2 linked regions of the Aromatoleum aromaticum EbN1 genome follow. Each later gene encodes a partner of the first gene's protein in a complex. Links are inferred from orthologs where the notes say so. Each region holds a gene or a part of one and is shown on either strand. Other genes may lie near its edges. The genes, in order: EBN1_RS19270 and EBN1_RS15340.

The links.
Region 2: the proteins of EBN1_RS19270 (region 1) and EBN1_RS15340 are in contact, whole or in part, in a cryo-EM structure (PDB 9GE8), measured with the Escherichia coli proteins. The link is inferred for Aromatoleum aromaticum EbN1 from one-to-one orthologs.

Annotation. Positions count from the first base shown.
Region 1 is NC_006513.1:4,036,837-4,052,339, forward strand. Bases 5,583-8,473 are described here. They hold EBN1_RS19270 (ABC transporter ATP-binding protein), read right to left. Parts: upstream 7,446-8,473; coding sequence 6,720-7,445; downstream 5,583-6,719. Other genes in these bases: hpnE (hydroxysqualene dehydroxylase HpnE), read left to right, coding at 5,583-6,723; EBN1_RS19275 (arylesterase), read left to right, coding at 7,429-8,040; selD (selenide, water dikinase SelD), read right to left, coding at 8,071-8,473. In the rest of the region: EBN1_RS19240 (lipocalin-like domain-containing protein), read right to left, coding at 1-197; EBN1_RS19245 (ABC transporter permease), read right to left, coding at 197-2,743; EBN1_RS19250 (ABC transporter ATP-binding protein), read right to left, coding at 2,775-3,452; squalene synthase HpnC, read left to right, coding at 3,703-4,536; presqualene diphosphate synthase HpnD, read left to right, coding at 4,533-5,366; more of hpnE, read left to right, coding at 5,401-5,582; more of selD, read right to left, coding at 8,474-9,111; tRNA 2-selenouridine(34) synthase MnmH, read left to right, coding at 9,167-10,261; EBN1_RS19290 (class I SAM-dependent methyltransferase), read right to left, coding at 10,230-10,796; EBN1_RS19295 (sensor histidine kinase), read left to right, coding at 11,126-12,775; EBN1_RS19300 (bifunctional acetate--CoA ligase family protein/GNAT family N-acetyltransferase), read left to right, coding at 13,011-15,503.
Region 2 is NC_006513.1:3,222,399-3,238,084, forward strand. Bases 4,000-7,073 are described here. They hold EBN1_RS15340 (ABC transporter permease), read left to right. Parts: upstream 4,000-4,325; coding sequence 4,326-6,821; downstream 6,822-7,073. Other genes in these bases: EBN1_RS15335 (M20 aminoacylase family protein), read left to right, coding at 4,000-4,297; rmuC (DNA recombination protein RmuC), read left to right, coding at 6,984-7,073. Also shown: EBN1_RS15320 (TatD family hydrolase), read left to right, coding at 1-762; EBN1_RS15325 (ankyrin repeat domain-containing protein), read left to right, coding at 767-1,441; gdhA (NADP-specific glutamate dehydrogenase), read left to right, coding at 1,601-2,944; more of EBN1_RS15335, read left to right, coding at 3,125-3,999; more of rmuC, read left to right, coding at 7,074-8,189; GTP 3',8-cyclase MoaA, read right to left, coding at 8,223-9,302; EBN1_RS15355 (hypothetical protein), read left to right, coding at 9,700-9,873; EBN1_RS15360 (Lon protease family protein), read left to right, coding at 9,977-12,397; EBN1_RS15365 (hypothetical protein), read left to right, coding at 12,554-12,805; EBN1_RS15370 (DUF3320 domain-containing protein), read right to left, coding at 12,874-15,686.

The sequences.
Region 1 (15,503 bases):
TACCACCACTCGGTGCGGTAATCGGGGTGCGCGCCGTGGTCGGCGGGAAACTGCAGCGGCCGGCCGGCGACAACCGGCGGGTAGTCGGGCCGATCGCTCCCGTTAACGCTCTCGTCATTGCTCCCGTTCCGCACCGACGGTGCGGCCGCCAGGCTCGACGCGAGCCACAGCAGCACTGCGGCGACGAATGCGCGCATCACCAGTCCTCCCGCACCGCGAGCACCGCCGACTGGCGCATCGCCTGGTAGCCTGACAAGCGCGCGGCGACAGCGGCGAGCAGCACCACCGCGACGGCGAACGCGGCGAGCGCCGCCAGTGGCCACCGGATGTCCATGCTCCAGTGAAAGCTCTGGCGGTTGACGACTTCGACCAGCACCAGCGCGACCGCGCCGCCTGCCGCCAGGCCGACCGCGACGCCGACTGCCGCGCCGAGTGCCCCTTCGAGCGCGAGCAGCCGGCCGATGTCCCGCCGCGTCAGCCCCAAGTGGCGCAGCATGCCGAATTCCTTGCGCCGCGCGGTCGCGAGCGCGGCAAAGCTGGTGCTGACGCCGAACAGGCCGATCAGGATCGCGACGGCTTCCATCAGGTATGTAACGAGGAACGTGCGATCGAAAACCGCCAGCGTCTTCGTGCGGATCTCGCCCGGCGCGACGAGCTCGAAATTCTGTCCGTCGAACTGCGCCTGCAACGCCACCGCGACCGCTTCCGCCTCCACGCCGGAGGCGACGCGGATCGCGACGTTGTTCGAGCGGGAATCGCCGGTCAGCGCCCGATAGTCGGCAAGCTCGACGAGCACGGCACCGTGCTGCCGCGCATAGTCGCGCCACACGCCAGCGACGCGGAAGCGGTGCGGCGCGCCGCCGAGCGGCAGCGACAGCGTGTCGCCGACGGCGACGCGGAAAAGATCGGCCATCGCTTCGGATACCCACGCGGGCGGCAGGTCGTCGGGTTTGCGCAGGTTCGCGGCCTCGCCTTCGACGAGCGGCACGGCGGCCCCGTCGGCGACGGGACGGGCGATCAGCGTTACGGGAAACTGCGCTTCGTCGAGCCGCAGCGTGTCGTAACGCACCGGCTGCACCGACGAGACTCCGGGCGTCGCGGCAACTTGGCCGAGGACTTCGGGCGTCAGGAACGCGCTCGCGCTGGAGCCCGACGACGATGCGCGCAGGTAGAGGTCCGCAGACAGCACGTCGGACAGCCAGTCGTCGACCGAAGTGCGGAACGAACTCACCATGATCGCCATCGCCGCGGCGAGCGCGACGCTGGCGACGACGCCGGCCCCGGCGACCACGACCTGTCCGGGCGCGGCGGCGAGCCGGGCGTGCGCGAGGCGCAACAGGACGGAACGCCCGCCGTCGAGGGCGCACATCGCGAGCCGCACGACGGCCGGCAGGACCAGCACCGAGCCGGCGAGGATCAGCGCGATCGCCGCATAGCCGAACACCGGGACGCCGCCGAGCGGCGGCAGCAGGCACAGCAGCAGCGCGAGCCCCAGCGACGCGAGCGCGGCAGGCCAGCGCGGGCGCGCCCGCAACACTTCGACGTCGTCGCCGGCGCGCAAGGCCCGCGCCGGCGCGACGCGACTCGCTTCGCGCGCCGGCAGCCACGCGCCGCCGACGCCGGCTGCGATGCCGAGGACGAGATAGGCCGCGGTCGCGAGCGGTTCGAAGCGCAGGCCGGGTTCGACACCTTCGAAATAGCCGGCCCCGAGGTCCGCGCCGACGATCGAGAACGCGAGCCCGCTCAGCACGTAGCCCAGCGCGACACCGACCAGCCCGCCGACCAGCCCGAGCACCGCGCCTTCGGCGAGCAGGCCGCGCAGCAAGGTGCGGCGGTCGAGGCCGAGCGCGCGCAGGAACGCGAGCTCCTGGCGTCGGCGCACGACCGACAGCAGCTGCGTCGAGAACACGAGGAAGCCGCCCGTCAGCAGCGCGATCGCGGCGAGCATCGTGAGGTTCACGCGGTACGCGCGAGACAGCCCGGCGACCTGCGACGCGGCGGCTTCGGGCGCGAGCAGCTCGACGCCGGCCGGCAGCAGCGGACGCAGCCGCTCGATCGCCGCCGCGCGGTCGACGCCTTGCGCGAGGCGCAGGTCGATACGCGTGACGCGCCCCACCTGATCGAACAGCCGCTGTGCGGCGGCGATGTCCATGACCGCGAGGCGCTGGCCGCGGCCGGCGCCGGGCACGCTGCCGAGGATGCGCAGGTGTTCTTCGCGCGGACCGGCGAAGACCGCAAGCGTGCCGTCCGTGTCCACGCCGGTGCCCCTGCCGGAGCCCACTCCGAGCGCGAGCGCGGCTTGCGCGGCGGGGCTGAGGAACACCGCGTCCGCGGCGAAGACGGCGAATTCGCCGGCAGTCTCCGCATCCGGCACCGGCATCAGCGCCGGCTGCACGCGCCGCACGCGCAGCGCGTCGACGCCGAACACGCGCAAGGTGTCGTCGCGCTGCGGCAACGACGCTTCGACTTCGAGGATCGGGCTCGCATCGGCCACTTCGGGCCGCTGCGCGAGCAGGACGTAGAGCGTGTCGTCGAATCCGGTGCGCGGCCCCATCACCTGCAGGTCCGCTTCGCCGGCGACGAGGCGCATGCCGCGGCCGAATTCGTCGAGCGCCGCGCCGTGGATCAGCTGCACCGCAAGGCCGAGCGCGACGCCGAGCGCGATCGCGAGCAGCGACAGCGCGGTCGCGAGCCGCCGCCGGGCGAGGCTCGCGAGGAATACGTGGCGCAGCCCGGCGTTCATTGGCGCTTCCTGGGGCGACGCGGCGAAGCGCTCACGCGGGGACCGCCTCCTCGGCAAGGCCCGTCGCGGTCAGGCGCAGCACGCGGTCGGTGCGCGCGGCCGCGGCGCGGGAATGCGTAACGAGAATCCCGATCGCGCCGGCGCTGCGGATGCTGCCGAGCAGCAGTTCGAGGACGTCGACGGCGCGCTCGGCGTCGAGGTTGCCGGTCGGCTCGTCGGCGAGCACCAGCGCCGGCCGATGCACCAGCGCGCGAGCGATCGCGACGCGCTGCATCTCGCCGCCGGACAGATGCCGCGGCCAGTCGCCGGCGCGCTCGGCGAGCCCGACCTGCGCGAGCATCGCTGTCGCCCGCTCGCGCGCCTCCGCGCCGGCGCAGTCGAGCAGCCACAGCGGCAACGCGACGTTCTGCGCGAGCGTCAGATGCGGCAGCAGGTGAAAAGCCTGGAACACGAAACCGTAGCTGCGCCGCCGCAGCCGCGCGAAAGCGTCGTCGTCGAGCGCGACGAGCTCGGTGCCGTCAAGCCGGATGCTACCCGCATCGACAGCTTCGAGCCCGGCGATGCAGTTCAGGAGCGTCGACTTGCCGACACCGGATTCCCCCATGATCGCGACGCACTCGCCGGGCGCGAGCCGCAGCGACACGTGCGAGAAAAGCGCCCGCCCGGATTGCCCGTCGAAGCGTTTCGCCAGGCCGTCGAGTTCCAGCATCGGTTCAGCGTCCCCTCGTTGACGAAGAATGCCGCACACCCCGCTCCCGCTTCGGCTCCCGCCTCCGTCGCGGGACACGCCGCTCGCATGCAGCCTCGAACAATAATCCGAACGGCGGTGCTTGTCGCCCTGCTGTCCCGCTCGATGCGGCAGGCAACGCGGGGGCCAATCGAACAAATAGGCGCCGAACAAATGGGCGCCGAACACCGGAAGGCGCTGCGCCGATCGCGTATACTCCCGGCGCCCCGCCATGCCCGTCGATCACTACGAGAACTTTCCTGTCGCGTCGCTGCTGCTTCCGGCCCGTTTGCGCGAGCCGGTGGAAGCCATTTACGCGTTCGCGCGCAGCGCCGACGACATCGCCGACGAAGGCGACGCGCCGGCCGTCGCGCGCCTGGCGCGGTTGAACGACTACCGCCTCGAACTCGACGCGATCGGGCGCGGCGCACCGCCTCGCGATGCCGGGCTCGCGCCGATGTTCGACCGCCTCGCCCGCAACATCCGCACCCACGCGCTGCCGCTGCCGCTGTTCCGCGACCTCCTCGACGCGTTCAGCCAGGACGTCGGCAAGACGCGCTACGCCGACTTCGCCGAGTTGACCGATTATTGCCGCCGCTCGGCGAACCCGGTGGGGCGCCTGCTGCTGCATCTGTACGGCGCGGCAACGCCGGACAACCTGCGGCTGTCGGACAGGATCTGCACCAGCCTGCAGCTGATCAACTTCTGGCAGGACGTCGCGGTCGACCGGGCGAAGCGCCGCATCTACGTGCCGCAGGACGACCTCGCGCGCTTCGGCGTCGGCGAAGCGGACATCGACGCCGGCCGCTGCGACGAGCGCTGGCGCGCGCTGATGACGTTCGAGGTGCAGCGGGCGCGCGCGACGATGCTCGAAGGCGCGCCGCTCGCACGCCGCCTGCCGGGCCGCATCGGCTGGGAGCTGCGCCTGATGGTCGCCGGCGGCCTGCGCATCCTCGAACTGATCGAAGCTGCGGACTACGACGTGTTCCGCCGCCGCCCGATGCTCGGCCGCACCGACTGGCCGCGGCTCGCGTGGCGCGCCCTGCGATATGAAGGAATCGGATGAGCCCTCATGAGTACTGCCAGGACAAGGCTGCAAAAAGCGGCTCGAGCTTCTATTACAGCTTCCTGTTCCTGCCGCCGGAGCGGCGGCAGGCGATCATCGCGCTGTATGCGTTCTGCCGCGAGGTCGACGACATCGTCGATGAATGCAACGACGTGCAGGTCGCGCAGAACAAGCTGGACTGGTGGCGCCAGGAAATCGCGCGGGTGTATGCCGGCGCCCCGAGCCATCCGGTCGGCCTCGCGCTGAAGGACGTGCTTGCCCGCTTCAACCTGCCGCGCGAGCAGATGTTCGAAGTCATCGACGGCATGGAGATGGACCTGCGGCAGACGCGCTACCTCGACTTCAAGGGGCTGCAGCTGTACTGCTACCGCGCCGCGAGCGTCGTCGGCCTGCTCGCGGCCGAGATCTTCGGCTACCGCGACCGCCAGACGCTGAAGTACGCGCACGACCTGGGCATCGCGCTGCAGCTCACGAACATCATCCGCGATGTCGGCGAGGACGCGCGGCGCGGGCGGATCTATCTGCCGATCGAGGACCTGCAGCGCTTTGAGGTGCCGGCGAGCCAGATCCTCGAAGGACACGGCGGCGACAACTTTCGCGCGCTGATGCAGTTCCAGGCCGACCGGGCGCGGACGTTCTACGACCAGGCGTTTCAGCACCTGCCCGCGGTCGATCGCAAGGCTCAGCGCCCGGGCATCGTGATGGCGGCGATCTATCGCACGCTGCTCGACGAGATCGCGCGCGACGGCTTCCAGGTGCTCGACCGGCGCACGTCGCTGACACCGGTGAGAAAACTGTGGATTGCCGGGTCGACGTGGGTGCGGGCGTGACGCGCGGCGCGGGCGAACCGGCGACGGCGGTGGCGTGACGCAGCAGCCCGTCGCGATCATCGGCGCCGGCTACGCGGGGCTCGCATGTGCGGTCGAGCTCGCGCGGCGGCACGTGCCGGTGACGGTGTTCGAGCGCTCGCACACGCTGGGCGGGCGCGCGCGGGTCGTCGCGAAGGACGGCTGGCGCGTCGATAACGGCCAGCACATCCTGATCGGCGCCTACACCGAACTCACCCGCCTGCTGCGCCTCACGGGCGGCTCGCCGAAACTGCTCGAACACCTGCCGCTGACGCTGCACACTCCCGGCCACATGCACCTGCAGGCGGCCCGGCTGCCGGCGCCGCTGCATCTGGCGATCGGGCTGCTCCGCGCGACCGGCCTGGGCTGGGCGGACCGGCTCGCGATGCTGCGGCTGATGCGCTTCCTCAAAAAACAGCGTTTCCGCGTCGAAGCGCAGCTGACTGTCGCAGAGCTGCTGCGCGACACGCGCCAGTCCGAGCGGCTGTCGCGCCTGGTGTGGGAGCCGCTGTGCGTCGCGGCACTGAACACGCCGGTCGCCGAAGCGTCGGCGCAGGTCTTCGCGAGCGTCCTGCGCGACAGCCTCGCGGCGGGCGCTTCGGCGAGCGAGCTGCTGATCCCGCGCGTCGACCTGTCCGAACTCTTCCCGGTGCCGGCGGCGCGCTATCTGGCCGTGCGGCGCGGCAAGCTGCGCACCGGCACCGCGGTCGAGGCGATCCGCCCCGTCGCCGGCGGATTCCGTCTCGAAGGCGATCCGGCCGACCAGCGCTACGCGCACGTCGTCGTCGCCGCCGCGCCGCATCACGCCGGCGCGTTGCTCGCCCCGCTCGACGGCTGCGCCCGGCTCGCGGCGAAGATCGACGCGCTGTCGAGCGAACCGATTACGACCGTGTACCTCGCGCTCGGCGCGCCGCTGCGGCTCGCGCACGCGATGATCGGCCTCGTCGACGGCCCCGCGCAGTGGGCGTTCGACCGCGGCCGGCTCGGCGGCCCGGCGGGCCTCATTGCCTGTGTGATCAGCACGCACGGCACACACGAGGCGCTGTCGCGCGAAGCGCTCACACTCGCGGTGCACGCGCAGCTCGAACGCCAGCTCGGACGCCGCCTGCCCGCGGCGGAATGGTCGCAGGTCATCACCGAGAAGCGCGCGACTTTCGCGTGCCGCCCGGGCCTCGCCCGCCCCGGCCCGCAGACGCCGCTCCCCGGGCTGTGGCTTGCCGGCGACTATCTCGACCCGGACTATCCGGCTACGCTCGAATCCGCGGTGCGCTCGGGCGTCGCGACCGCGGCGCGCGTGCTGCAGGCGCTCGAGCCGACAGCCCCCGAGGCGAACCGCTAGCTTGCCGTACCGAGCTCAATCGCGGGCTCGCTCAGCGCGCCGTTGTGCATCCGCAATATCCGCCCGCAACGGCGCGCCAGCGATTCGTCATGGGTCACGAGGATCAGCGTCGTGCCCGCTTCGCGGTTCAGCGAAAAGATCAGCTCGATGATCGCCTCGCCGGTCGCCGCATCGAGGTTGCCGGTCGGCTCGTCGGCGAGCAGCAGCCGAGGGCTCGGCGCGAACGCGCGGGCGAGCGCGACGCGCTGCTGTTCGCCGCCGGAAAGATGCTTCGGGTAATGGCGCACGCGCGCGGCGAGGCCGACCCGCCCGAGCCACTGGCGCGCGATGGCGTCGGCATCATCGGCGCCGGCGAGCTCGAGCGGCAGCATGACGTTTTCGAGGGCGGTCAGCGCCGGCAGCAGCTGGAACGACTGGAACACGAAGCCGACCGATTCGCCGCGCAACGCCGCGCGCGCATCCTCGTCGAGCGAGAAAATGTCGGTGCCCTGGAGACGCACGGTGCCGGCGCTGGGAACATCGAGCCCGGCGAGCAATCCGAGCAGCGTGGATTTGCCGGAGCCGGACGCGCCGACGATCGCGACCGACTCGCCGGCGCCCACGCTGAACGAAACATCCTGCAGAATGCGCAGGACCCCCGCGCCATCCCCGAGCGGGACGCTTTTGGACAGGCCGGCGACCTCGATCACCGGAACGGAGAACTCCATGCTGCTGCGATCCATCGTGATCTTCTTCTTCGCAATAATGGTTTCAGGCGCCGGGCAGGCGGCGACGATACTGGTGTGGGGCGACAGCCTCTCGGCCGGCTACGGCCTGCGTGCGAAGCAGGACTGGCCCACCCTGCTCCAGACGCGCCTCGAACGCGAAGGGTTCCGCCACACAGTGATCAACGGCAGCGTCAGCGGCGAGACGTCCTCGGGCGGGCGCTCGCGCCTGCCGGCGGCGCTCGACCGCCACGAACCGGACCTGCTGATCCTCGAACTCGGCGCCAACGACGGCCTGCGCGGCCTGCCGCCGCGGCTGCTCGCGGAGAACCTCGCCGCGATGATCGAGGCCGCGCGCAGCCGTGGCACCCGCGTGCTGCTGATCGGCATGCAGATGCCGCCGAATTACGGCCCCCCTTACAGGCAGCGCTTCGAGCAGACTTTCGCCGACGTCGCACGCGAGCACAAGGTGCCGCTGGTGCCGTTCCTGCTCGACGGCTTCGCCGAGCGTCACGAGATGTTCCAGTCCGACGGCATCCACCCGACGGCCGAAGCGCAGGAACTCATCGTCGACACCGTCTGGAAGCAGCTCGCGCCGATGCTGAAGGGATAGCCGGGGCGCGCGCAGCCTGCGTCGCCGTCGTCAAACGATCCGCAGCAGCGGTTCGCCCACCTCCATCCGGCCGATGACGCGGCCGTCGCTGCCCTGCTCCGCGCGGATCGCCGCGAGCACTTCGTCCACGGCGTCGGGCGCGCACGCGATCAGCAGCCCGCCGCTCGTCTGCGGATCGGTGACGAGCTTGCGCTGCCACTCCGGCGCTTCGGGCGCGAAGCGGATCGATTCGCCGTAGCTCGCCCAGTTGCGCGTCGAGGCGCCCGTCGCGATGCCGTCGCGCACGAGGCGCAGCGCCGCGTCGATCGTCGGCACTTCGCCGAACGACACGCTCGCCGTGAGGTTCGAGCCGCGGCAGATTTCGAGCAGGTGCCCGGCCAGGCCGAAACCGGTGACATCGGTCACCGCATGCACGCCCGCCATGCCGGCCAGGTGCATCCCGACCCGGTTCAGGAGCGTCGTCCAGTGCAGCATTGCGGCATAGTCGGCCTTTTCGAGCAGGCCTTTCTTGAGCCCGGCCGACAGGATGCCGATGCCGAGCGGCTTGGTCAGGATCAGCACGTCGCCGGCCTTCGCGCCGGCGTTGGTCTTGACCTGGGCGGGGTCGACGACGCCCAGGCCGACGAGCCCGTAGATCGGTTCGAGGACGTCGATCGAATGCCCGCCGGCGATCGGGATGCCGGCGTCGCGGCACACCGACGCGCCGCCTTCGAGGATGCGGCCGATGACTTCGGGCGGCAGCTTGTCGATCGGCATGCCGACGATCGCGAGCGCCATGATCGGGCGCCCGCCCATCGCGTAGACGTCGGACAGCGCGTTGGTCGCGGCGATGCGGCCGAAATCATACGGGTCGTCGACGATCGGCGTGAAGAAGTCGGTCGTCGCGACGATCGCCTGGCGGTCGTTGAGGCGATACACCGCGGCGTCGTCGGCGGTCTCGGTGCCGACCAGCAGATCCGGCGGGACCAGGCCCGCCGGGGCGTGCGCGAGCAGCTTCGACAGCACGGCGGGAGCGATTTTGCAGCCGCATCCGCCGCCGTGGGAGAATTGCGTGAGTTTGATCTGATCCATGGATTCCAGGGGGAGAAACGGTTGCCCGGCGCAGGCCGGAGCACCGCGACAACGCATGAAAAAAGGCATCGCGACCGTAGCACAGCTGTCCGCCTTTGACGAGGTCATCGACGCCCGCAGCCCGGCCGAATTCGACGAAGACCGCATTCCCGGCGCGATCAGCTGCCCGGTGCTCGACAACGCCCAGCGTGTCGTCGTCGGCACGATCTACAAGCAACAGTCCGCGTTCGAGGCGCGGCGCATCGGCGCGGCGATGGTCGCCGAGAACATCGCGCATCACCTGAAAACCCGCTTCCACGATAAACCGAAGAACTGGCGGCCGCTGGTGTATTGCTGGCGCGGCGGCCAGCGCAGCGGCGCGTTCGTCACCTGGCTGCGGCTGATCGGCTGGGATGCGTGCCAGCTCGAAGGCGGCTACAAGACGTGGCGCCGGATGGTGGTCGCGGAACTCGAAGAACTCCCGGCGCGCTTCGACCTGCGCGTCGTGTGCGGGGCCACGGGCAGCGCCAAGACGCGCGTCCTCGACGCGCTGGCAAAGCTCGGCGCGCAGGTGCTCGATCTCGAGCATCTCGCCGCGCACAAGGGCTCCGTGCTCGGCGCGCTGCCGGACCGTCCGCAGCCGACGCAGAAATCGTTCGAAACCGAACTGTTCCGCACCCTGCACGCGCTCGACCCGGCGCGGCCGGTGTTCGTCGAGGCCGAAAGCCGCAAGATCGGCCGCATCCAGGTGCCCGAGGCGCTGATCCGGCAGATGCGCGCGAGCCCTTGCGTCGCGATCGAAGCCAGCCGCGAAGCGCGCCTCGAGTTCCTCGTGCGCGACTACGCGTACCTCGGCGACGACATCGCCGACCTGCAGAAGAAAATCGACTTCCTCAAGGGCCTGCAGAGCAACGAGACGCTGGAACGCTGGAAGACCCTTGCCGCGGCGCACGACCTGCCGACGCTTTTCGCCGAGTTCATCGAGCTGCACTACGATCCGCTCTACCACCGCTCGCAGAACAGGAATTTCACCCGCTTTCCGAGCGCGCCGATCTTCACGAGCGACGACCTGTCGCCGGCCGGGATCGAGGCGCTGGCACGGCGCATACTCGCTGCCGCCGCGGCGCAGCCCGAAGCGCTTACTCGGGTGGCCGATCCGGCAACACCGTGAGGCCCTGCCCCTTGACGGCGCACACGCGCTGCACGACCGCCGGCCGCGGCCGGGCGACTTCGCCCTGCTCGAAGGCGACGATCGTGTAATCGCCGGCGAGGCGTTCGAGCAGTTCGCCGGGGCGCAGCAGAAATTCGGGGTTGGCGGGCCTGCCGAAGCGCTCGTTGCCGAGCATGAAGGTTTCGTAAATCAGCACGCCGTCCGCGGCGAGGCAGTCGAGCAGCAGTCCGAGACGCGGCCGGTAGAGATAATTGGTCACGACGATCGCGTCGAAGCACGCCGTCCCGTAAGGCCAGTCCCCGTTTTCGAGGTCCGCCTGGGCGACGCTGACGCGCGGCTCGCCGGCGAACGTCGCCAGCGCCGCCACGTCCCGGTCCACCGCCTCGACTTCCCATCCATGGCGGGCCAGCCAGCGCGCATGCCGGCCATGGCCGCACGCGAAATCGAGCACGCGGCCGCCGACGGGGATCAGTGGCGCAAAGCGCGCGACCCACGCCGAAGGATCGGCAACGGCTGAATCAGGGAAGGTTGTCATCGGTTTCCTTTGTGTCGTTTTCCGGTGCGGGCGGCATGGATTCTAGCCGGCCCCCCGAGGCATGACGAGGCCTCTTCGGCGACGACGCCGGTAGCGCGTTCACAACCCGTTTCGGGCAGTCGACTCGGCCGCCCGTCCGGCTTATGCGTAACAATTCAGAGCAATGGCACGCCGAGTCCCCGCCCCGGCAGGTAAGATCCCCTGAAAAGCGCGGGCCACCCGTGGTTCCGACCCCGACTCACTCCGACGAAAACGCTGTGAAAACGTCTCATGAGTCTTTTCAGGCGTGGGCGCATCGACTTGCCGGTGCGGCACTCGCGGCGGCGCTGATGACTTCCTCCCCACTGCTGGCCCACCCGCCACTGTTCGCCTCCGCGTTGCCGCTGGTCGCGCCGCTCGCAGGCCTGCTCCTGGTTCTCGTCGCGCTGTTCGCCTGGCATGTTTTCCGGCGCCGGCCGGCGGCCCGCGAGGCGCCCGGCGTCGCCGGCTTCGATTCCGCCGAACTCGTCGAACTGCTCGACCTGTCGTCGGACTGGCAATGGAAGACCGATGCGCAGCACCGCTATGTTCACATCACCGCGGGCCTGCAGGAGCACTCGCGGATCGACCCGCTCGAATTCCTCGGCCGCACGCCTTGGGAACTCGACTCCGGGGAGGCCCTCGCGCACAGGGACGCATGCCAGGCGAGCCTTGCGCAGCAGGCACCGCTGAACCTGACGCTGTGCCGCCACGACAATACCGGGAGGCGCCGCTATCTCGAACTGGTCGGTCGCCCCCTCTACCGCGACGGAAACTTCGCCGGCTACCACGGCATCGGGCGGGACATCACGCAGCGGGTCGAGTCCGACCAGTCGCTGCGCGAGAACCAGGTGCGCTATCGCGAGCTGATCGAGTCGGTCAACGAGATCCTCTTCCGCACCGATGAAAAGGGCCGGCTGACGTTCCTGAACCGTGGCTGGGAAACGATCACCGGCTACACCCTGGAGGAGAGCCTCGACAGCGCGCTGATCGATCACTTCCACCCCGACGACCGCGCCGCGGCGGAGCACCAGATATCGCTGATCCACCGGCTGGAACTCCCGGCCTGGACCGCCCAATTGCGGTTGCTGACGCGAAACGGCGAGATACGCTGGGTCGAGGCGACTGCGCATCGCGTGGACCGCGGCGACGAAGACGACACGGCGCCGCGCGGCCTGGCGGGAACGCTGTTCGACATTTCGGCGCGCAAGATCGCGGAGATGACGCTGCGCAACATCAACCGGGAACTCGAAGCCCGGGTGCGCGCCCGCACTGTCGAGCTGGAAGCGGCGAACCGCGAGCTCAAGGCGTTTTCGTATTCGGTGTCGCACGACCTGCGCGCGCCGCTGCGCGCGATCGACGGGTTCGCCCGCATCCTCGAGGAAGAACTCGGCGAGCGCATCGATCCTGACGCACGGGAACACATCGTGCGCATCCGCAAGGCCGGCATGCGCATGTCGCACCTCATCGACGACCTGATCAAGCTCGCCCAACTGGCGCGCCACTCGCTGCAGAAGGAAACCTTCGATCTGTCGGAACTCGCGATCCAGGTCATCGACGAACTGCGCCGGAGCGAGCCGGAGCGATGCGTCGAAGTGGAAATAACGCGGGACCTGATCGTGACTGCCGACCGCGGACTGATGCAGCGCGCGCTCCAGAACCTGCTCGGCAACGCGTGGAAATTTTCTTCGCGCAACCCGGTCGCCCACATCTCGCTGACCGCCAGGCGGGATCTGGACCAGCGCGTGTTCTGCATCACGGACGACGGCGCCGGCTTCGACATGACGCTCGCCGGCAACCTGTTCCGCGCCTTTCATCGCCTGCACCGCAGCACCGATTTTCCGGGCTCCGGGATAGGCCTCGCGACGACCTGCCGCATCATCGAGCGCCACGGCGGGCATATCTGGGCGAAATCGAAACCTGACGAGGGCGCGAGCTTCTATTTCACGCTCGGCGGCTGAACGCCCGCGCCGTCCGATGGACCACCCGGATTGCGGAAAATCCCGATCGGAATGCCTTGCCACTTATGTCACAATGGTTCATGGTGCACTGCAGTAAGCTTGCACTCGGCTCAGATTCGACCAGACTGTAACGACTGCAATTCCGGTACTCACCGAAGCGTGGCCAACGAAGGTTTCCATGGCTTCGCGACCCATGGCCAGCGGTTACGGACCCTGTATATTCAGGCGATAAAAAATGAAAGAGAAGCACTACCTCAGTCCCCTGCTCGAACCCAAATCGGTCGGCGTGATCGGCGCGAGCCAGCGTGAAACATCGCTGGGCAACGTGGTAATCCGCAACATGCAGAACGCGGGTTTTCGCGGCCGGCTGTTCGCCGTCAACCCGAAGCACGAATCGGTGCTGGGAGTGCCGTGCTACAAGTCCGTCGAGGACGTGCCGCACCGGCTCGACCTCGTGGTCATTGCGGTGCGCGCCGACCGGGTGCTGGCGATCGTCGAGGGCTGCGGCCGCGCCGGCGTGAAGGCGGTCATCATCATGTCGACGGGATTCTCCGAGACCGGCCCGCGCGGCGCGCTGCTCGAACGCCACGTCGTCGAAGCGGCACGCCGCTACCGCATTCGCCTGCTCGGCCCGAACTGCCTCGGCATCATGCGTCCGGTGCTGGGCCTGAACGCGACTTTCGCACACGTCAGCGCGATCAAGGGCACGATCGGGCTGATCTCGCAGTCGGGGGCGCTGTGCACGTCGATTCTGGACTGGGCCGAACCGAACAACATCGGCTTCTCGGCAGTCGTCTCGCTCGGCTCGTCGAGCGACATCGACTTCGGCGAAGTGCTCGAATACATGATCTCGGACCCGCGCACCGAGAGCATCATCATGTATGTCGAAGGCATCCGCGACGCACGCCGCTTCATGAGCGCGCTGCGCGGCGCGGCGCGTGTCAAGCCGGTGCTGCTGATCAAGGTCGGGCGCCACCCGGACGTGTCACGGGCGATCCGCTCGCATTCGGGGTCGATGAGCGGCAACGACGCGGTCTTCGATGCCGCGCTGCGGCGGGCCGGCGTCATCCGCCTGTACAACATGGGGCAGCTCTTCGCCGCGGCCAACGCGCTGTTCTCGCACTTCCGCCCGCGCGGCAACCGCCTGGCGATCGTCACCAATGGTGGCGGACCGGGCGTGATGGCGGCCGACCGCGCGGCCGATCTCGGCATCCCGCTTTCCGAGTTCTCGGAGGGCACGATGGAAAAGCTCAATGCCGCGCTGCCGGCCGGATGGTCGCACGGCAACCCGGTGGACGTCCTCGGCGACGCGGACGTCGAGCGTTATCGCAAGGCCGTCCAGGCGGTGCTCGAAGGGCCGAACGTCGACGGCGTGCTGGTGATGCTGACGCCGCAGGCCAACACCGATCCGACCGCGGTCGCCGAGGCGGTTGTCGAGCTCGAGAAGACCGCTGACAAGCCGGTCGTGACGTGCTGGATGGGCGAGCAGCTGGTCGGCACCGGGCGCAAGACTTTCGAAGCCGCCGGCATCCCGACTTTCCGCACCCCGGAGCCGGCGGTCGAGCTGTTCAGCCACCTGTCGGCGTACTACCGCAACCAGAAGCTGCTGATGCAGACGCCGGCGTCGCTGTCGCACCTCAATCCGCCGAGCGTCGAGAGCGCGCGGCTGGTCATCGAGACCGCGCTGGCCGAGCGCCGCAAGGTGCTCAACTCGATGGAATCGAAGGCGTTGCTCGCCGCGTTCCGCATCCCGATCGCCCAGACCGTGGTCGCGCGTTCGGCGACCGAGGCGATGGTGCTCGCCCAGGAGATCGGCCTGCCGGTGGTGATGAAGATCGACTCGCCGTCGATCATCCACAAAGCCGATTCAGGCGGCGTGCGGCTCAATCTCGGCAGCCTCGCGGCGGTGCGCACGGCGTACCAGGAAATCCTCGAGGAAGTGCGCAAGAACAAGCCCACAGCGACGATCAACGGCGTCGCGATCGAGCCGATGATCCTCAAGCGCAACGGCCGGGAACTGGTCGTTGGCGTCAAACGCGACGCGGTGTTCGGCCCGGTGATCACTTTCGGCGAAGGCGGCGACCGCGTGGTCGCGAACCGCGACATGGAAATCGCGCTGCCGCCACTGAACCACTACCTCGTGCGCGACCTGATCAAGTCGTCACGCGTGTCGGTGCTGCTCGGCGAATTCCGCACGATGCCAGCGGTGAAGATGGAGTCGCTGGAGTTCGTGCTGCTGCGCGTCTCCGAGATGGTCTGCGAACTGCCGTGGATCACGGAGCTCGAGATCAATCCGCTGATCGTCGACGAGAACGGCGCGGTCGCCGTCGACGCGCGCGTGACGGTCGAGAACGTCTCGCCGTCGGTCGATCGCTACGCGCACATGGCGATCCATCCGTATCCGTCGCAGCTCATCACGAAGTGGACGACTCTCGACGGCGTCGAGGTCACGATCCGGCCGATCAAGCCGGAAGACGCCGAACTCGAAGTCGAGTTCGTGCGCACGCTGTCGGCCGAGACGAAGTATTACCGCTTCATGAACACGATGCGCGAGCTGCCGCCGGCGATGGTCGCGCGGCTGACGCAGATCGACTACGACCGCGAGATGGCGTTCCTCGCGACGATCCCGGAAGACGGCAAGGAAATCGAGATCGGCGTATGCCGCTACGCGGTGAATCCGGACGGTGAGTCGTGCGAATTCGCGATCGTCGTCGCCGACGCCTGGCAA
Region 2 (15,686 bases), 820 kb from region 1 along the record:
TCCCATTGTCATCTCGATTTTCCCGACCTGGCCGCGCGTGAAGACGCCGTGCTCGCGACGATGGCGGCCAATCGCGTCGGCCACGCGCTGTGCGTGAGCGTGAAGCTCGAAGACTTCCCGCGCGTGCTGGCGCTCGCCGAGCGTCATGCGAATCTCTTCGCCTCGGTCGGCGTGCATCCCGACAACGACGACGTCGAGGAGCCTGACGAGGCGCGACTCGGCACGCTCGCCGATCACCCGAAAGTGGTCGCGATCGGCGAGACAGGCCTCGACTACCACTGGCAGAAGGACGCTCCCGAATGGCAGCGGGCGCGCTTTCGCACCCACATTCGTGCCGCGCGGGCCTGCAGCAAGCCGCTGATCGTCCATACCCGCTCCGCCGCGGCCGATACGCTGCGCCTGATGCGTGAAGAAGATGCGGCGGGGGCTGGCGGTGTCATGCACTGCTTCACGGAGACGCGCGAAGTGGCCGAAGCGGCGCTCGACCTCGGCTTCTACATTTCCTTCTCCGGCATCGTCACGTTCAGGAACGCGACCGAGCTCAAGGCGGTCGCGCAGTACGTTCCGCTCGATCGCCTGCTGATCGAAACCGATGCGCCGTATCTCGCGCCGGTGCCGCACCGTGGCAAGACCAACGAACCCGCCTGGGTAGTGCATGTCGCCGAAGAGATCGCGCGCTTGCGCAACGAGCCGCTGGAGCGCATCGCTGTGGCGACGACCGAGAATTTCTTTCGCCTGTTCCGCCACGCCCGGAGATCCTGATTCCATGAAGCGAACGATCCTTGCCGCGCTGCTTGCCCTCACGCTCGGCAGTGCCCCCGTCCAGGCCAGCAGCTACGACGATTCGCTGGACGCCGCGCGGCTCGGCGACACCCGGCCGCTGGTACAGCTGCTCAACCGCGGGCTCGATCCGAACACCGTCGATGAACAGGGCAATACGCTGCTGATCCTCGCGGCGCGCGAAGGCCACGCGGACACCGTCGCGGCGATTCTCGAATTCCGGCCGAAGCTCGGCCAACGCAACGCGGCGGGCGATTCGGCGTTGATGATGGCGGTGCTCAAGGGCCATGACGGCGTCGTCGATCTGCTCCTCGAAGCGGGCGCTCCGGTCGATCACGACGGCTGGACGCCGCTGATGTACGCGGCTTTCGAAGGCCGTGCCGCGATCCTCGAACGCCTGCTGGCACAAGGGGCGGATGTCAACGCGCTGGCGCCGAACAAGTCGAACGCGCTGATGCTCGCCGCGCGCAACGGTCACATCGACGTCGTACGCCGGCTGCTGCGCACGGACGTCGATCTCGACCAGAAGAACGATGCCGGCTTCACGGTCGACAGCTGGGCGCAGGCCAACGGCAACACCGACATCGCCGAGCTGGTGCGAACCGAGCGCAGCAGGCGCACGAAGGAGGCGTCACCGGCGCTGCGGATGGAAACGAAGTAGGGGTTTCGGCATAAATCCATCGGCGATGGAAGTCGCGAACGAAGCAGAATGCGGCGCGTGATCAACGAAAATAGTGCAGGGAACGGCAACTTCAAGGAAAATCCTCGTCCGCCCGCGTCTCGCGGGCGTCCGGTCACCTTCCTGCCAAAGGTCAATGCAATGCGCTATAAGTCCCTCGAAGAGTTCCTGTCCCATGTAGAACAACGCAATCCCGGTCAGCCCGAGTTCATCCAGGCGGTGGCCGAGGTGATGGAAAGCCTCGTGCCGTTCATCACCGAATATCCGCGTTATGCCGAGCACGGCCTGCTTGACCGCCTCATCGAGCCGGAGCGCGCCATCCAGTTCCGTGTGTCGTGGGTCGACGACCGCGGCGAAGTCCAGGTCAACCGCGGCTACCGCATCCAGCACAGCTCGGCGATCGGGCCGTTCAAGGGGGGCCTGCGCTTCCATCCGTCGGTGAACCTGTCGGTGCTGAAATTCCTGGCATTCGAGCAGACGTTCAAGAACGCCTTGACGACGCTGCCGATGGGCGGCGGCAAGGGCGGCTCCGACTTCGATCCGAAAGGGCGCAGCCCCGGCGAGGTGATGCGTTTTTGCCAGAGCTTCATGACCGAACTGTATCGGCATGTCGGCTCGGATACCGATGTGCCGGCGGGTGACATCGGCGTCGGAGGGCGCGAGATCGGCTTTCTCGCCGGCATGATGAAAAAGCTGTCGAACAAGGCGAGCTGCGTATTCACGGGCAAGGGGCTGAGCTTTGGCGGCTCGCTGATCCGTCCGGAAGCGACCGGTTACGGCATGGTGTATTTCGCCGAGGAGATGCTGCGTCACGTCGGCAAGACGATGGCGGGCATGACGGTCTCGGTCTCGGGCTCGGGCAACGTCGCGCAGTACGGCATCGAGAAGGCGATGGCGCTCGGCGCGAAGGTCATCACCGCGTCCGACTCGAGCGGCACCGTCATCGACGAGGCGGGTTTCACGCCCGAGAAGCTCGCGGTGCTGATGGACGTCAAGAACGTCCATTACGGTCGCGTCAGCGAATACGCCGAGCGACTCGGTCTGCATTTCGAGCCCGGCAGGCGGCCGTGGCACGTGCCGGTCGACATCGCGTTCCCGTGTGCGACGCAGAACGAGCTCGACGGCGACGACGCCGCGGTGCTCGTGCGCAACGGCGTCAGTTGCGTCGCCGAGGGCGCGAACATGCCGTCCAATGCGGCTGCCGTGCGCGTGTTCGAGAAGAACGGCGTGCTGTATGCGCCAGGCAAGGCGAGCAATGCCGGTGGGGTGGCCACTTCCGGCCTCGAGATGAGCCAGAACGCGATGCGCCTGTCGTGGACGCGCGAAGAGGTCGATGGGCGCCTGCTCGAGATCATGCAGGGGATTCACCACATGTGCCTGCAGTACGGCACCAAGCCCGACGGCTCCGTGAATTACTCCGACGGCGCAAACGTCGCAGGTTTCGTCAAGGTCGCGGACGCGATGCTTTCTCAGGGCGTCATCTGAAGCCTTCGTAACGAAGGCGGCAACACTCTTCACTCGGAGGCCCGGCCTTCCCGGTGGAACGGAAGCAATTCGCGGCTGCGACCGAGCAGACGGCGCCCGGGTTCGACGGCCGGCGCCAGGATCATTACACTCGATGTTTTCGCACAACGTCACCGAAACCCGGTTCCCAAGGGGGCAGACATGAGCGTCATCGAATCCATCCGGCCCCGTCTCGCGAAACTCACCGAGATACGCCGCGACCTCCACGCCCATCCCGAGCTCGCGTTCGCCGAACACCGTACCGCCGAGCTGATCGCGCGCCATCTGGAGACGGCGGGCATCGAAGTCCACCGCGGGCTCGGCAGGACCGGCGTCGTTGGTGTCGTGCGCGGCGGGCGCGGCCTGCGGGCGATCGGCCTGCGCGCCGATATCGACGCGTTGCCGATGCAGGAGCGCAACGAGTTCGCCCACCGTTCCGTGCACGAAGGGTGCATGCACGCGTGCGGGCATGACGGACATGCCACGATGCTGCTCGGGGCGGCCGACGCGCTCGCGGCGCGACGCGACTTCGACGGCACGGTGTACCTGATTTTCCAGCCTGCCGAGGAGGGCGAAGGGGGCGGACTGGCGATGATCGAGGACGGCCTGTTCGAACGTTTCCCGATGGAGTCCGTTTTCGGCATGCACAACTGGCCCGGCATGCCCGCCGGACAGTTCGGCGTGCGCAGTGGCCCGGTCATGGCGAGCGCGGACCGTTTCGACATCGACGTGCGCGGCCACGGCGCCCATGCGGCGATGCCTCATCTGGGCGCCGACCCGGTGACCGCGGGCGCGGCGCTGGTGCAGGCGATCCAGACCATCGTCAGCCGTACCCTCGATCCGATCGACTCGGCGGTGGTTTCCGTCACGCGGTTCAATGCCGGCGAGGCATACAACGTGATTCCCGACCGCGCCCGGTTGTGCGGCACTGTGCGCGCCTTCAGCGAAACCGTTCAGGACCGGATCGAATCGGGGCTGCAGCGCATCTGCGACGGCGTCGCCGCGGCGTTCGATGTCGAGGTTACGCTGGATTACCGCCGCGGCTATCCGCCGACGATAAACAGCGCGGCGGAAGCTGCCATGTGTGCGGAAGTTGCGAGCGAACTGGTCGGCTCGGTGAATGTCGCGACCGACGCGCGCCCGAGCATGGGGGCCGAGGACTTCGCGTACTTCCTGCAGCGCAAGCCCGGCTGCTATGTCTGGATCGGCAACGGGGAGGGCGAGGGCGGGTGCATGCTGCACAATCCGACTTACGACTTCAACGACGACATCATCGCGACGGGCGTCGCGTACTGGGTCGAACTGGTGCGCAAGGTGCTGGCTCCGGCGCGATGAGCGGGCGCGACAGGACTCTCCGCTCGACATGAAAACCGTCCGGCTCGCGTGGCGCATGATGTTGCGCGACCTGCGCGCGGGCGAGCTGCTCCTGCTCGGCATCGCCATCGTCATCGCGGTGGCGAGCCTGACGAGCGTGGGTTTCCTTGCCGACCGCGTGTCACGCGGGCTGGACCGCGAAGCGAACCAGCTGCTCGGGGGCGACCTGTTGCTGCGTGCCGACCGGCCGTGGGACCGGCAATTTGCGGACGAAGCACGGCGGCGCGGCCTGCGGACCGCCGAGACGGTGGTATTCACCAGCATGGTGAGCACGGCAGAGGCGGCCCAGCTTGCCGGCGTCAAGGCGGTCGAGGCGGACTATCCGCTGCGCGGCAGCGTGCGCGTCGCGCCCGGTCCTAACCGGCCGGATGCGGTCGCCGAACGAATGCCGCAGCATGGCGAAGTCTGGCTCGACGAACGACTTTTCGCCGCGCTCGGCGTCGCCGTCGGCGACAAGGTCGGACTCGGGCAGCTCGAGTTCCTGGTTGGGGCCATGGTGACGTTCGAGTCTGACCGCGGCGCGAATTTCTTCAGCCTGCTGCCGCGCGCGATCTTCAATGCCGCTGACCTGCCCGCAACGGGCCTGTTGATCGCCGGCAGCCGCGCGAGGTGGCGGCTGCACCTGGCGGGCGAGCCGGAGGCCGTCGCGGGTTTCGAACGCTGGGCGCAGCAGCGGCTCGGGCGCGGTCAGGAGGTCGAAAGCATCGAGAATGCGCGCCCCGAGGTGCGCGGTGCGCTCGACCAGGCGCAGCGCTTCCTGCGGCTCGCGGCGCTCCTCGCGGTGATCCTCGCCGCGGTCGCAGTCGGCCTCGCGGCGCGCCGCTTCATGCAGCGTCATCTCGATGGCTGCGCGGTGATGCGCTGCCTCGGCGCGGGCCAGGCGCAGGTGTTGTGGATCGTCATCGGCGAGTTCGTGTTCTTCGGGCTCGTCGCGGCGACGCTCGGCGGTGCGGCCGGGTGGGCGGTGCAGTTCGGGCTTGCGGCGGTGCTCGCCGAAGTGATGGAGGCGGAGCTGCCAGCGCCGTCGCTGCTGCCGTTTGCGCATGGCGTGGCGGTCGGCATGGTGCTGCTGGTCGGCTTCGTGCTGCCGCAACTGCTGCGGCTCGGGAACGTATCAACCGTGCGGGTGCTGCGGCGCGAAATGGGCGCGGTCGAGCCGGTCAGCGGGCTCGCCTGGGCGTGCGGGGCCGGCGCGCTGCTCGCGATCATTTTCTGGATCGCCGGCGACCTGAAGCTCGGCGCGACAGTCGCGGCCGGCTTTGCGGCGGCGCTCGGCCTGTTTGCGCTCGCAGCCTGGGGCGTACTGCATGCGATTGCCGGGTCCAGGGGCCGCCGCACGATCCGCCAGGGGGGCTGGCGCTACGGCCTCGCGTCGCTCGCGCGACGGATGACGGGCAGCGTGATCCAGGCGACCGCACTCGGGCTCGGGATGACAGCGCTTCTGCTGCTGACGCTGGTGCGTACCGATCTGCTCGAGAACTGGCGCGGGATGACGCCGCCGGACGCGCCGAACCGCTTCATCATCAACATCCAGCCCGATCAGCGCGAACCGCTCGCAGCGTTCTTCGTGGACCACGGACTCGTTGCCCCCGACATCATGCCGATGATCCGCGGCCGCCTGGTCGCGATCAACGACCGGCCGGTCGACCCGGACGATTTCGTCGATCAGCGCACGAAACGGCTCGCCGAACGGGAATTCAACCTGAGCTACGGCGCCATGCTTCCCGACGGAAATCGGGTCGCGGACGGACGCTGGCACGGCGATCAGCGCGAACCTCAGTTCTCGGTCGAGAAAGGCCTCGCGCAGACTTTCGCGTTGCAGATCGGCGACCGCGTGCGCTTCGATATTGCCGGACGTCTCGTCGAGGCACCGATCACGAGCGTGCGCGAGCTCGATTGGAATTCGATGCGCGTCAATTTCTTTTTCATCGCCGCGCCCGGCATGCTCGAAGCCGATCCGGCGAGCCTGATCACGAGCTTTCGTCTGCCGCTTGAAAGCCACGCGTTCACGGCCGCGCTGGTGGCCCGCTTCCCGAACCTGTCCGTCATCGACGTCGGCGCAGTCATCGAGCAGGTCCGCTCGATGACCGACAAGCTGGTGCTGATCGTGCAGTTCGTGTTCGGCTTCGCGGTGCTGGCAGGGTTCGTCGTGCTGTACGCGGCGCTGCAATCGACGCACGACGAGCGCGATTACGAACTCGCGGTGCTGCGCACGCTCGGGGCGCGCAACCGCCAGGTGCGCGACGCGCTGCTCGCCGAATTTCTCGTGCTCGGCGGCGTCGCCGGGGCGCTCGCCGGTGTCGGTGCGACGGTGATCGGCTGGGCGCTTGCGCATTACGTGTTCAAGATGACGTATGTGCCGGCGCCGTGGCCGACCTTGCTCGCGATCGTCATCGGCGCGGTCGGTGTCGTCGCCGGGGGCTGGTTCGGCACGCGCAAGCTGCTCGCGCGCCCGCCGCTCGCGAGCCTGCGGGCAGCGGGGTGATGGCGGCGCGGACCGCCGGCATCCGTGCGACGTCGCGGCCGACTGTGTGCCGCAGTCCGGTGCCTCCGGCCGGTTGCCCCGCCACGGTAATTGCAATCGGGCGAGGCGCGCCGAATCATCGTCGCTATAATCCGGCACGATTTCGAACGGAGTGGGCTGCGGATGCCTGAATACATGCTGGCCGGGCTGGTGGCCGGACTGATCGTGATCGTCGTCTGGCTGGCGTGGCGCATGCGTCGGCTCGAACAGGATCTCCCCGACGTGCTCGTCGGCGAAGTCGGCGCCGCGCTCGCCGGACAGCATCGCGCGATGCTCGGCGACCTGCACGACGGTCTCGCGCGCCAGGCCGACCGGCTGGCGGAACATGCGCGCGCCGACCGCGACCTGCTGCAGCGCGGCCTTGCGGGCGCCTCGGGCCAGCTCGCCGCGAGCATCGAAGCAATGACGCGCAGCGTCGATCGTCGTCTCGAAACCCTGTCCGGCCACGTCAACGAGCGCCTCGACGAAGGTTTTCGCAAGACCAACGAGACGTTCACGAACGTCATGGCCAGGCTCGCGACGATCGACGAGGCGCAGAAAAAGATCGACGGCCTGACCACGAACGTCGTCAGCCTGCAGGAACTGCTCGGCGACAAGCGCGCGCGCGGGGCATTCGGCGAGGTGCAGCTCGAGGCCCTGGTGCGGAACATGCTGCCGCCCGATTCCTACGAATTCCAGCACACGCTGCCGAACAACACGCGTGTCGATTGCGCGCTGCGCCTGCCCGAGCCGACTGGCCTTGTCGGCGTCGATTCGAAGTTTCCGCTCGAAAACTACCACCGTATGGTCGGCCAAGGCGTTTCCGACATCGACCGCAAGCTCGCGCAGACGGCATTCCGCGCGGATATCAGGCGCCATGTGGACGCGATCGCGTCGAAATACATCATCTCCGACGTGACTTCCGACGGCGCGGTGATGTTCGTGCCCGCCGAGGCCGTGTTCGCGGAGATCCATGCCCATCATCCGGAGGTCGTGGCCTACGCGCAGGGGCGCCGGATATGGATCGTGTCGCCGACCACGCTGATGGCCGTGCTGAACACTGCGCGCGCGGTATTGAAGGACGTCGAGACGCGCAAGCAGGTGCACGTCATCAAGGATGCGCTCGGCAAGCTGGCGAAGGACTTTGCGCGCTTCGACGAACGCATGAATGCGCTCGTGCGTCACATCGAGCAGGCAAGCAAGGATGTTCAGGACGTGCAGGTCAGCTCACGCAAGATCACCGCGCATTTCCAGAAGATCGAGTCGGCGCAGCTCGACCAGGGTGCCAGCGACGAACTGGTTCCGGTGATGGTGGCGCCCGCGAGGCGGGCAGAAGGCGGTGCGGGCTGACGGGGAGATGGGTATGCGTGTCGCCGGTGTGGCTCAGCCGCCGATGTAGGACATCTCGATCTTGCGCAGTCCGGCGGTGTTCGCGGTGCGGATTTCCGAGTAGCGGTCTTCCCGGTTGTGCCACACGCCGGCGATCGTCTGGTCCAGCTCGGCATCGGAGACGCCCGCGCGCAGCATGTCGCGCAGATCGTGGCCGGTCTGCGCGAACAGGCAGGTATAGAGTTTTCCTTCGGTCGACAGCCGGATGCGCGAGCAGGTCGAGCAGAACGCCTGCGTCACCGACGAGATGACGCCGATCTCGCCGGCGCCGTCGCGATAGCGCCAGCGCTCGGCGACTTCGCCGGTGTAGTTGGGATCGACCTGTTCGAGCGGAAAGACCTGGTCGATGCGTTGGATGATTTCACGCGACGGCACGACCGAATCCAGCTTCCAGCCGTTCGAGCTGCCGACGTCCATGAACTCGATGAAGCGCAGGATGTGGCCGCTGCCGCGGAAATGACGTGCCATGTCGAGGATGCCCTGATCATTGACGCCACGCTTGACGACCATGTTCACCTTGATCGGTCCGAGCCCTGCGTCCTTTGCCGCGGCGATGCCTTCGAGCACCGCCGCGACCGGGAAATCGGCATCGTTCATGAGCCGGAAAGTCGGGTCGTCGATCGCGTCGAGGCTGATCGTCACGCGATCGAGGCCTGCGTCCTTCAAGGTACGCGCCATTTTCGGCAGCAGCACGCCGTTGGTCGTGAGCGTCAGTTCGACGTCGGGAATCTGCGCCAGCATTTCGATGAGGTTCTCGACATGCTTGCGCAGCAGCGGCTCGCCGCCGGTGATGCGGATCTTGCGCACGCCGCGTGTTGCAAAGCGGCGGGCGATCCGGGTGATTTCCTCGAACGACAGCAATTCCTTGCGCGGCAGGAACGGGTAGTCCGCCCCGAACACCGAGCGCGGCATGCAGTAGATGCAGCGGAAATTGCAGCGGTCGGTGACGGAAATCCTGAGATCCTGCACTGCCCGGTCCCGGCGATCCTTCAGTGGGCCGTCCGTGGGATAGGCGGTGCCGGCGACGGCTTGCAAGGCGGTCGAAGGATCGGGCTGGATCGGGATGATTTTCATGTAAGGCGGTTCGCTGAGAGCTTTTGGCGATTATTGGACGCCGGGCCTGCGGATTCCTTGTCCTGGAGCAAGCAGCCAGGATGGCAGCCAATGGCTTTGTTCATTATCGGCAGCATCGACAGGGCGCGCAAGGCGCGCGATCCGCTGCCTGAATCCATCGTGTTCCTTCGGCCTGCGCACTGTGTCACGACAGCTTGCTGGTCTCGGTGGTTCGGAATCGGCTTGTCGGATATAAAAACGAATTCTGGATTTCAACGGCTGTACGAGGCCGGATGGAGTGGTTCCGATGAGGGGAAGAGTCACCGAGACGCCTACCGAAGTGCTTTACGAGCGGTTTCCGCATCTGCGAAAAATCGACCTGGTATGGGGAAGCCCGGAGTGTCGGAAGTTCCTTTTCATGCTGATGACCGACACGCGCGGCGGTACCCGACAGGGGTTTCCGCGCGAACACGGCGCAACGATCATGTCGCTGCTTCTCGAGCACGACCGGCGTTTTCCACAGTTCGAAAACGAGATCAGCCCCAACAATCACCGCTGGGGGAACGACGTGCGGCGCAGGGATTATGGTTGATCGGCGGCTTGCCGTTCGGGCGGATTGAAGGGGATCATGACGGGAGCTTCGGGCAGGTGGGCCCGAAGCTCCCGTTTCATTTCGGCATCTGGAGAACGACGATATGGCCGATTTCGAGCCGCTGCCTGCGGACCGGCTGCGCGTGGTCTGTGCCCCGGACGTATTCGAATTCGATTCGACAGCCGGTCTCCCCGATCTGCCGGGAGGGCTGGGGCAGGCACGGGCCGAGGACGCGCTGCGTTTCGGTCTTGCGATGCGCCAGCCCGGGTACCATGTTTTCGTTCTCGGTGAATCCGGCACGGGTCGCCATGTCGCGGTGCAGCGGGTGTTGCGCGAATTCGCGGACCAGGGCGAAGTACCCCGGGACCTGTGCTATCTGCACAACTTCGACGATCCGCTGCGCCCGCGGCTGCTGAACCTGCCGGCGGGGCGAGGTGCGATGCTGCGTGCCGACATGCAGGCGTTCATCCGCGAATTGCGGCCGGCGATCGACGCCGCCCTCGACAGCGACACTTACAGCAGCCGCAGCGAATCCTTGCAGGAAGCGCACAAGTCGCGCGAGGAAGCTGCGCTGCGTGAGCTCGGGCAGGCGTGCGCGGCGGAAGGAATTTCCCTGCTCCGAACGCCCGAAGGCTTCGTCTTTGCACCCATTCGCGACGGGGAAACGATGTCGCCGGAGGGGTTCGAGGCCTTGCAGCAGCCCGAGCGGGATGCGATCGAGGCGAAGGTCGGCGCCTGGAGCGAGCGGCTCACCGATCTGCTCGAGCAATTTCCCGGCTGGCGGAAGGAACTGCACGAGGCCATGAAGCGGGCCGCGCGCGATGCGCTGGCGCCGGCTGTGTCGCACCTGATGCGGGGCTTGCGCGAGCGCTATGCGGACCTGGAGCAGGTGGGGAGTTTCCTTTCGGCGATCAGCGCCGAATTGCTCGACAGCGGCGACGAGTGGGCCGGCGGCGAAAACGAGGAAGACGCCTCCGAGGACGAAGCACGGACGCGGTTCCACCGTTACCAGATCAACCTCCTCGTCGATCACTCGGCGACGCACGGAGCGCCCGTCGTATACGAGGACAATCCGAATTTCGTCAATCTTATCGGCCGCATCGAGCACGTCGCGCAGATGGGCACGCTGGTGACGCACTTCAACCTGATCCGTGCCGGAGCGTTGCACCGGGCCTGTGGTGGCTATTTGATCATCGATGTCGAGCGCCTGCTCGGGCAACCCTTTGCCTGGGATGGACTCAAGCGGGTGCTGCGAGGGCGCGAGATCCGCATCGAACCTCCGGCCGAAGCGCAGGGCTGGACCAGCATCGTGACCCTCGAGCCGGAGCCGGTGCCGTGCGACATCAAGGTCGTGCTGATCGGCGATCGCGAGCTGTTCTTCCTGCTGACCGAGCACGATCCCGATTTCCCCGAGCTCTTCAAGGTGGGCGCCGACTTCGATGACGATCTGCCGCGGACGGCCGAGAACGTCGTGCGTTACGCACACCTTCTGGCGACGCTGGCACGCTCCGCGGACCTGCTTCCGCTCGACCGCAGCGGCATCGCCGGCATGGTCGAACACGGCGCCCGCATCGCCGAAGACGGCGGACGGCTGACGCTGCAGACTCGCCTGCTCGCCGACGTGATGCGCGAGGCGGACTATCATGCGCGCAACGCGAAGCTGACGATCATCGGGCGTGCACAGGTCGATCTCGCCGTGGCTTCGCGTGCACGCCGTTATGCGCGCTACTCCGAGCGGGTGCTCGAAGCGATGGTCGAGGGGACGACACTGATTTCGACGTCGGGCGAGCGTTGCGGCCAGATCAACGGCCTGGTGATCGTCGACCTGGCGGGAGAGCGTTTCGGCCATCCGGTGCGGATCACCGCGACGGCGCGGCTCGGTGAAGGCGACGTCATCGATATCGAACGCGAAATCGAGCTCGGGGGGGCGCTTCACTCGAAAGGCGTACTGATTCTCTCGGCTTTCCTCGCATCCCGCTATGCCCGCCATCAGCCGCTGTCGCTGTCGGCGAGTCTCGTGTTCGAGCAGTCGTACGTGCCGGTCGAAGGCGACTCCGCGTCGCTCGCGGAGCTGTGTGCGCTGCTGTCCGCGCTCGCGCAGCTGCCGATCCGCCAGTCGTTCGGCGTTACCGGATCGGTCAATCAGCTCGGCGAGGTCCAGGTGATCGGCGGCGTGAACGAAAAGGTTGAAGGATTCTTCGACCTCTGCGCGATATGCGGACTGACCGGGGAGCAGGGCGTCGTGATCCCGTCGGCGAGCGTACGTCACCTGATGCTGCGCAATGACGTCGTCGAAGCGGCGCGAAACGGACAATTTCACATCTACAGCGTCGCAACGGTCGATGAGGCAATGACCGTGCTGACCGGGCTGGCCGCGGGTACGCCCGATGCGAAGGGCGTCCTGCCCAAGGAAAGCATCAATCAACGCGTCGCTTCGGCGCTCGCCACAATGACGGCAGCGAAGCATGCGTTTGCCGAAGGGCCTGGGCGTACGCATCGCCACCGCCGGCGGAGCGATCATTGAGGCACGGTCCCTGCCTTGGGGGCAAGGCAGGAGTGGAATTTGCTTCAGGTAGTGTCTCTGCCCATCCTGGAGCCTACGATGATCTCGAGCGCCATTGAATTGTCCAGGCCGGAACGGGTTCCCCATAGATGGCACGTTCTCAAGATATTGCGGGCGATGCGCTCGGGACATCCGTTCATACGCCTTCTGGACGTGTCGTGCCTGATGCACCTCGAAGGGGTTCCGCTGGCGGTGCATTTCTTCGGCTACCTGGAGCGCAACGGTTACATCGCTCCTCGCGCGAGAGTGGGCCTGCTCGCCCACTACTACACGCTCACTTCCGACGGCATCACGTTGTACGAGGAAGGGGAGCGCTGGTGGGGTTCGCTGGGGTGGCAGCAAAAGCTCTGGGTGATCTGGCGGGGGTAGATCTTGCGCAACCGGTCCCGTTTGCCTGGTCCTCGACGATCGACCCCGTTTCTCCAACAGGCTTGAATTCAGGCTACGGCATAGCGATCCGCGACGAGCCGGATACGGCCGGTTGCGAGAAGCGTGTCGAGCCGTTCACCCAGGACGCCGGCAATGTTGGCCGAGGCGCGCCCGAAGCCCAGGGCCTCGAGGGCGCTGGTGATGGCCGCATCCCGATCCATCGAGAAACCGGCCTGGATCGCCTGCAGCAGCGCGGCGTCCAGTTCCTCCGGTGAGACCCATTCGATCCGGCGCTCGCCCGGCGCGAAGGCACTGCGGCTTCTTGCCTGCACCTCGCCGCGGGGCTCGGTATGGAGGAATCCGCCCGCATGGTTGAACAGCCCGGAACGCACGCCGTGTTGGACAGCCCTCGAGACCGCTTGCGTAATGCGACTGCCGGCACGGCTCACGCCGAAGGCCTCCATGAGGCGCCGGGTCACCTCGGCTTCATGGACAGGCGCTTCGATCGCCACAACCTTCTGCATGAGGTCCGCCAGTTGCGGGAGGCCGACCTCATGGATCGCCTCGGTGCCTTTCCAGCGCGGCAGAACGGCTTTGCGGTAAGTCGCGACGCCGGGCGAAGTCGTTTCCGTGTCCGGCTGCGCACGCTCTATGAGCGGCGCGTTCACGGGCTTGACGGCCGGTTGAACGGGGCGGGCCGCCTTGCGTAGTGCGCACGCGGCCTCGATCGCGGCGATCGCGCGGTCGAGTTCACGCCCCGGGTCACGAAACCAGTCGGTGCTCCAGATCCGGTGGAAGATCCAGCCGAGGCCTTCCAGAACGCCCTGGCGCAGGCGGTCCCGGTCGCGAGCCGAACGTGAGCTGTGATAGGCCGCCCCGTCGCATTCGATCGCGAGGACGTAACGACCCGGCAGCTCCGGGTCCTTGACCGCCATGTCGATGAAATATCCGGCCGTGCCGACCTGGGGTTCGATCCGGTAGCCGCGCGCCTGCAGCGCGCTCATCACCTCCAGCTCGAACGGCGAGTCGGGGGTACGCCCCGTTTCCCGCGGGATGTCCAGCACGCGGGTCTCGGCGTACTTGAGGAAGTGCTTGAGCGCCCGCACGCCGTGACTCGCAGTCTCGTCGAGGTCGAGTTCCTCGCCGCGGAAGTTGCTGAAGACGGTCATGCCCATCTTCGCGCGGCTGATGAGTACGTTGAGGCGCCGCTCGCCACCTTCGCGGTTCAGCGGACCGAACTCTTTCGCGATACGTCCGGATTCGTTGCGCCCGTACCCGATGCTGATGAAGATGCGGTCACGCTCGTCGCCCTGCACGTTTTCCAGGTTCTTGACAAAGAACGGCTCGGTCGGATGGGCCTCGGTGAAGAACCGCTCCGGCCCGGGTGATTTGCGTCGCAACAACTCCAGCTCCACCTGAATCAGGTCGCGCTGCGCGACGCTGAATGCCACGACGCCCAGCGACAGGCCCGGGTGCGTTGTCGCATGGTCCATCACCGCCTGTGCGACCGCGCGGGCTTCCTCGCGATTGGTGCGCGTGCGCCCCCGGTCGTACAGCGCATGCGGAAGACAAACCATCTCCAAACCCGTAGCCAGCGCATTCGTGCCCGACGACGGGAAGATCGTGAGCCTGCGCTCGTAGAACTCGACATTGGATACGGCAATCAGCGATTCGTGGCGGCTGCGGTAATGCCAGCTGAGATAGCGCTCCTGGGCGCCGCGCGCGCGAAAGAGCGACAGCACGCTTTCGATGTCGGCGGTCACGTTGTCCTCTTCGTCGACTTCGACGTCGCGCCCGAAGAAATCGGTGGGCGGCATCTGGCGCGTGTCGCCGACGACGATCGCCTGCCGCCCCCGCAGCAGCGCGCCGAACGCATCGACCGCTTTCACCTGCGAGGCTTCGTCGAAGATGACGACGTCGAACTCGACTTTGCCGGGCGGCAGGAAGCTGGCGATGGACATCGGGCTCATCATGAAGACAGGCTTGATCGCCTGCACCGCGCGGCCGGCCTGATCCATGAGCTGGCGGATCGGCATGAGGCGCCGCTTCTTGTTGGCCTCGTTGCGCACGACGGCCATCTCTCCCGGATCGGAAAGACGCGGCTGGATCTCCCATATCCGCTTGGCGAGGCCGGCCTGCGCGTGGCCCAGGGACAGCTGGTCGAGGTGGCGGAAGCGGTCGATGAGGTGCGCCTGCTTGATCCGGTCGAACCGGGCGAGCGCAGGCGAGGCGCCGTAGGCCTGGGCGACGAGCCCCGCGTACCAACTGTAGTCGAACGCATGAACGAGGTCGTCCGCGTCGCGCTCCCAGTCCGCTGCCGCCTGCGCCACCTCGGGCAATCCGAGCGCGGCGAGTTCGTCGTGAAGGGCGTTGAAGCGGATCGTCTCGTAGATCGTCGGCACCGCCTCGAGCCACGTCGAAAGCTGCTCGCGCAGCTCGGCACAAGGGGAGTCGAGGAGCGTGGACGCCGGCCGGTTCCGGGCGAAACCCAGAAGGGCGACGATCGTCGTGAGCCGCGTCCGCAAGTCGCTGGCAGCGGCGAGGATCGTTGCGATCGAAGTGCCCGGACTGTCGGCATCGGAGTGGCCGGCAAGGAAGTCGACGATGCCGGCAGGCAGAAGCCCTTTGCCGATGTCGTCGTGGAGGGCGATGACCCATTCGCTCGACCGCCCGAGGGCTTCCCAGTCGGAACGTTCGCCCACCCATTGGGCGCCGAAAAGCGTTTCACCGAGCGCGAGATGCTGGTCGTAGCTGCGCTTGCCCAGCTGGTAGCCGAGGATGTGGTCTACCAGTGCGAGCGCCGAGGCGTTGTCCTTGGGCGGCGGCTTTTTGCACAGGCCCTGAAGGCGGGCACGGGCACGTCGATAGGCGCCCGAGAAAA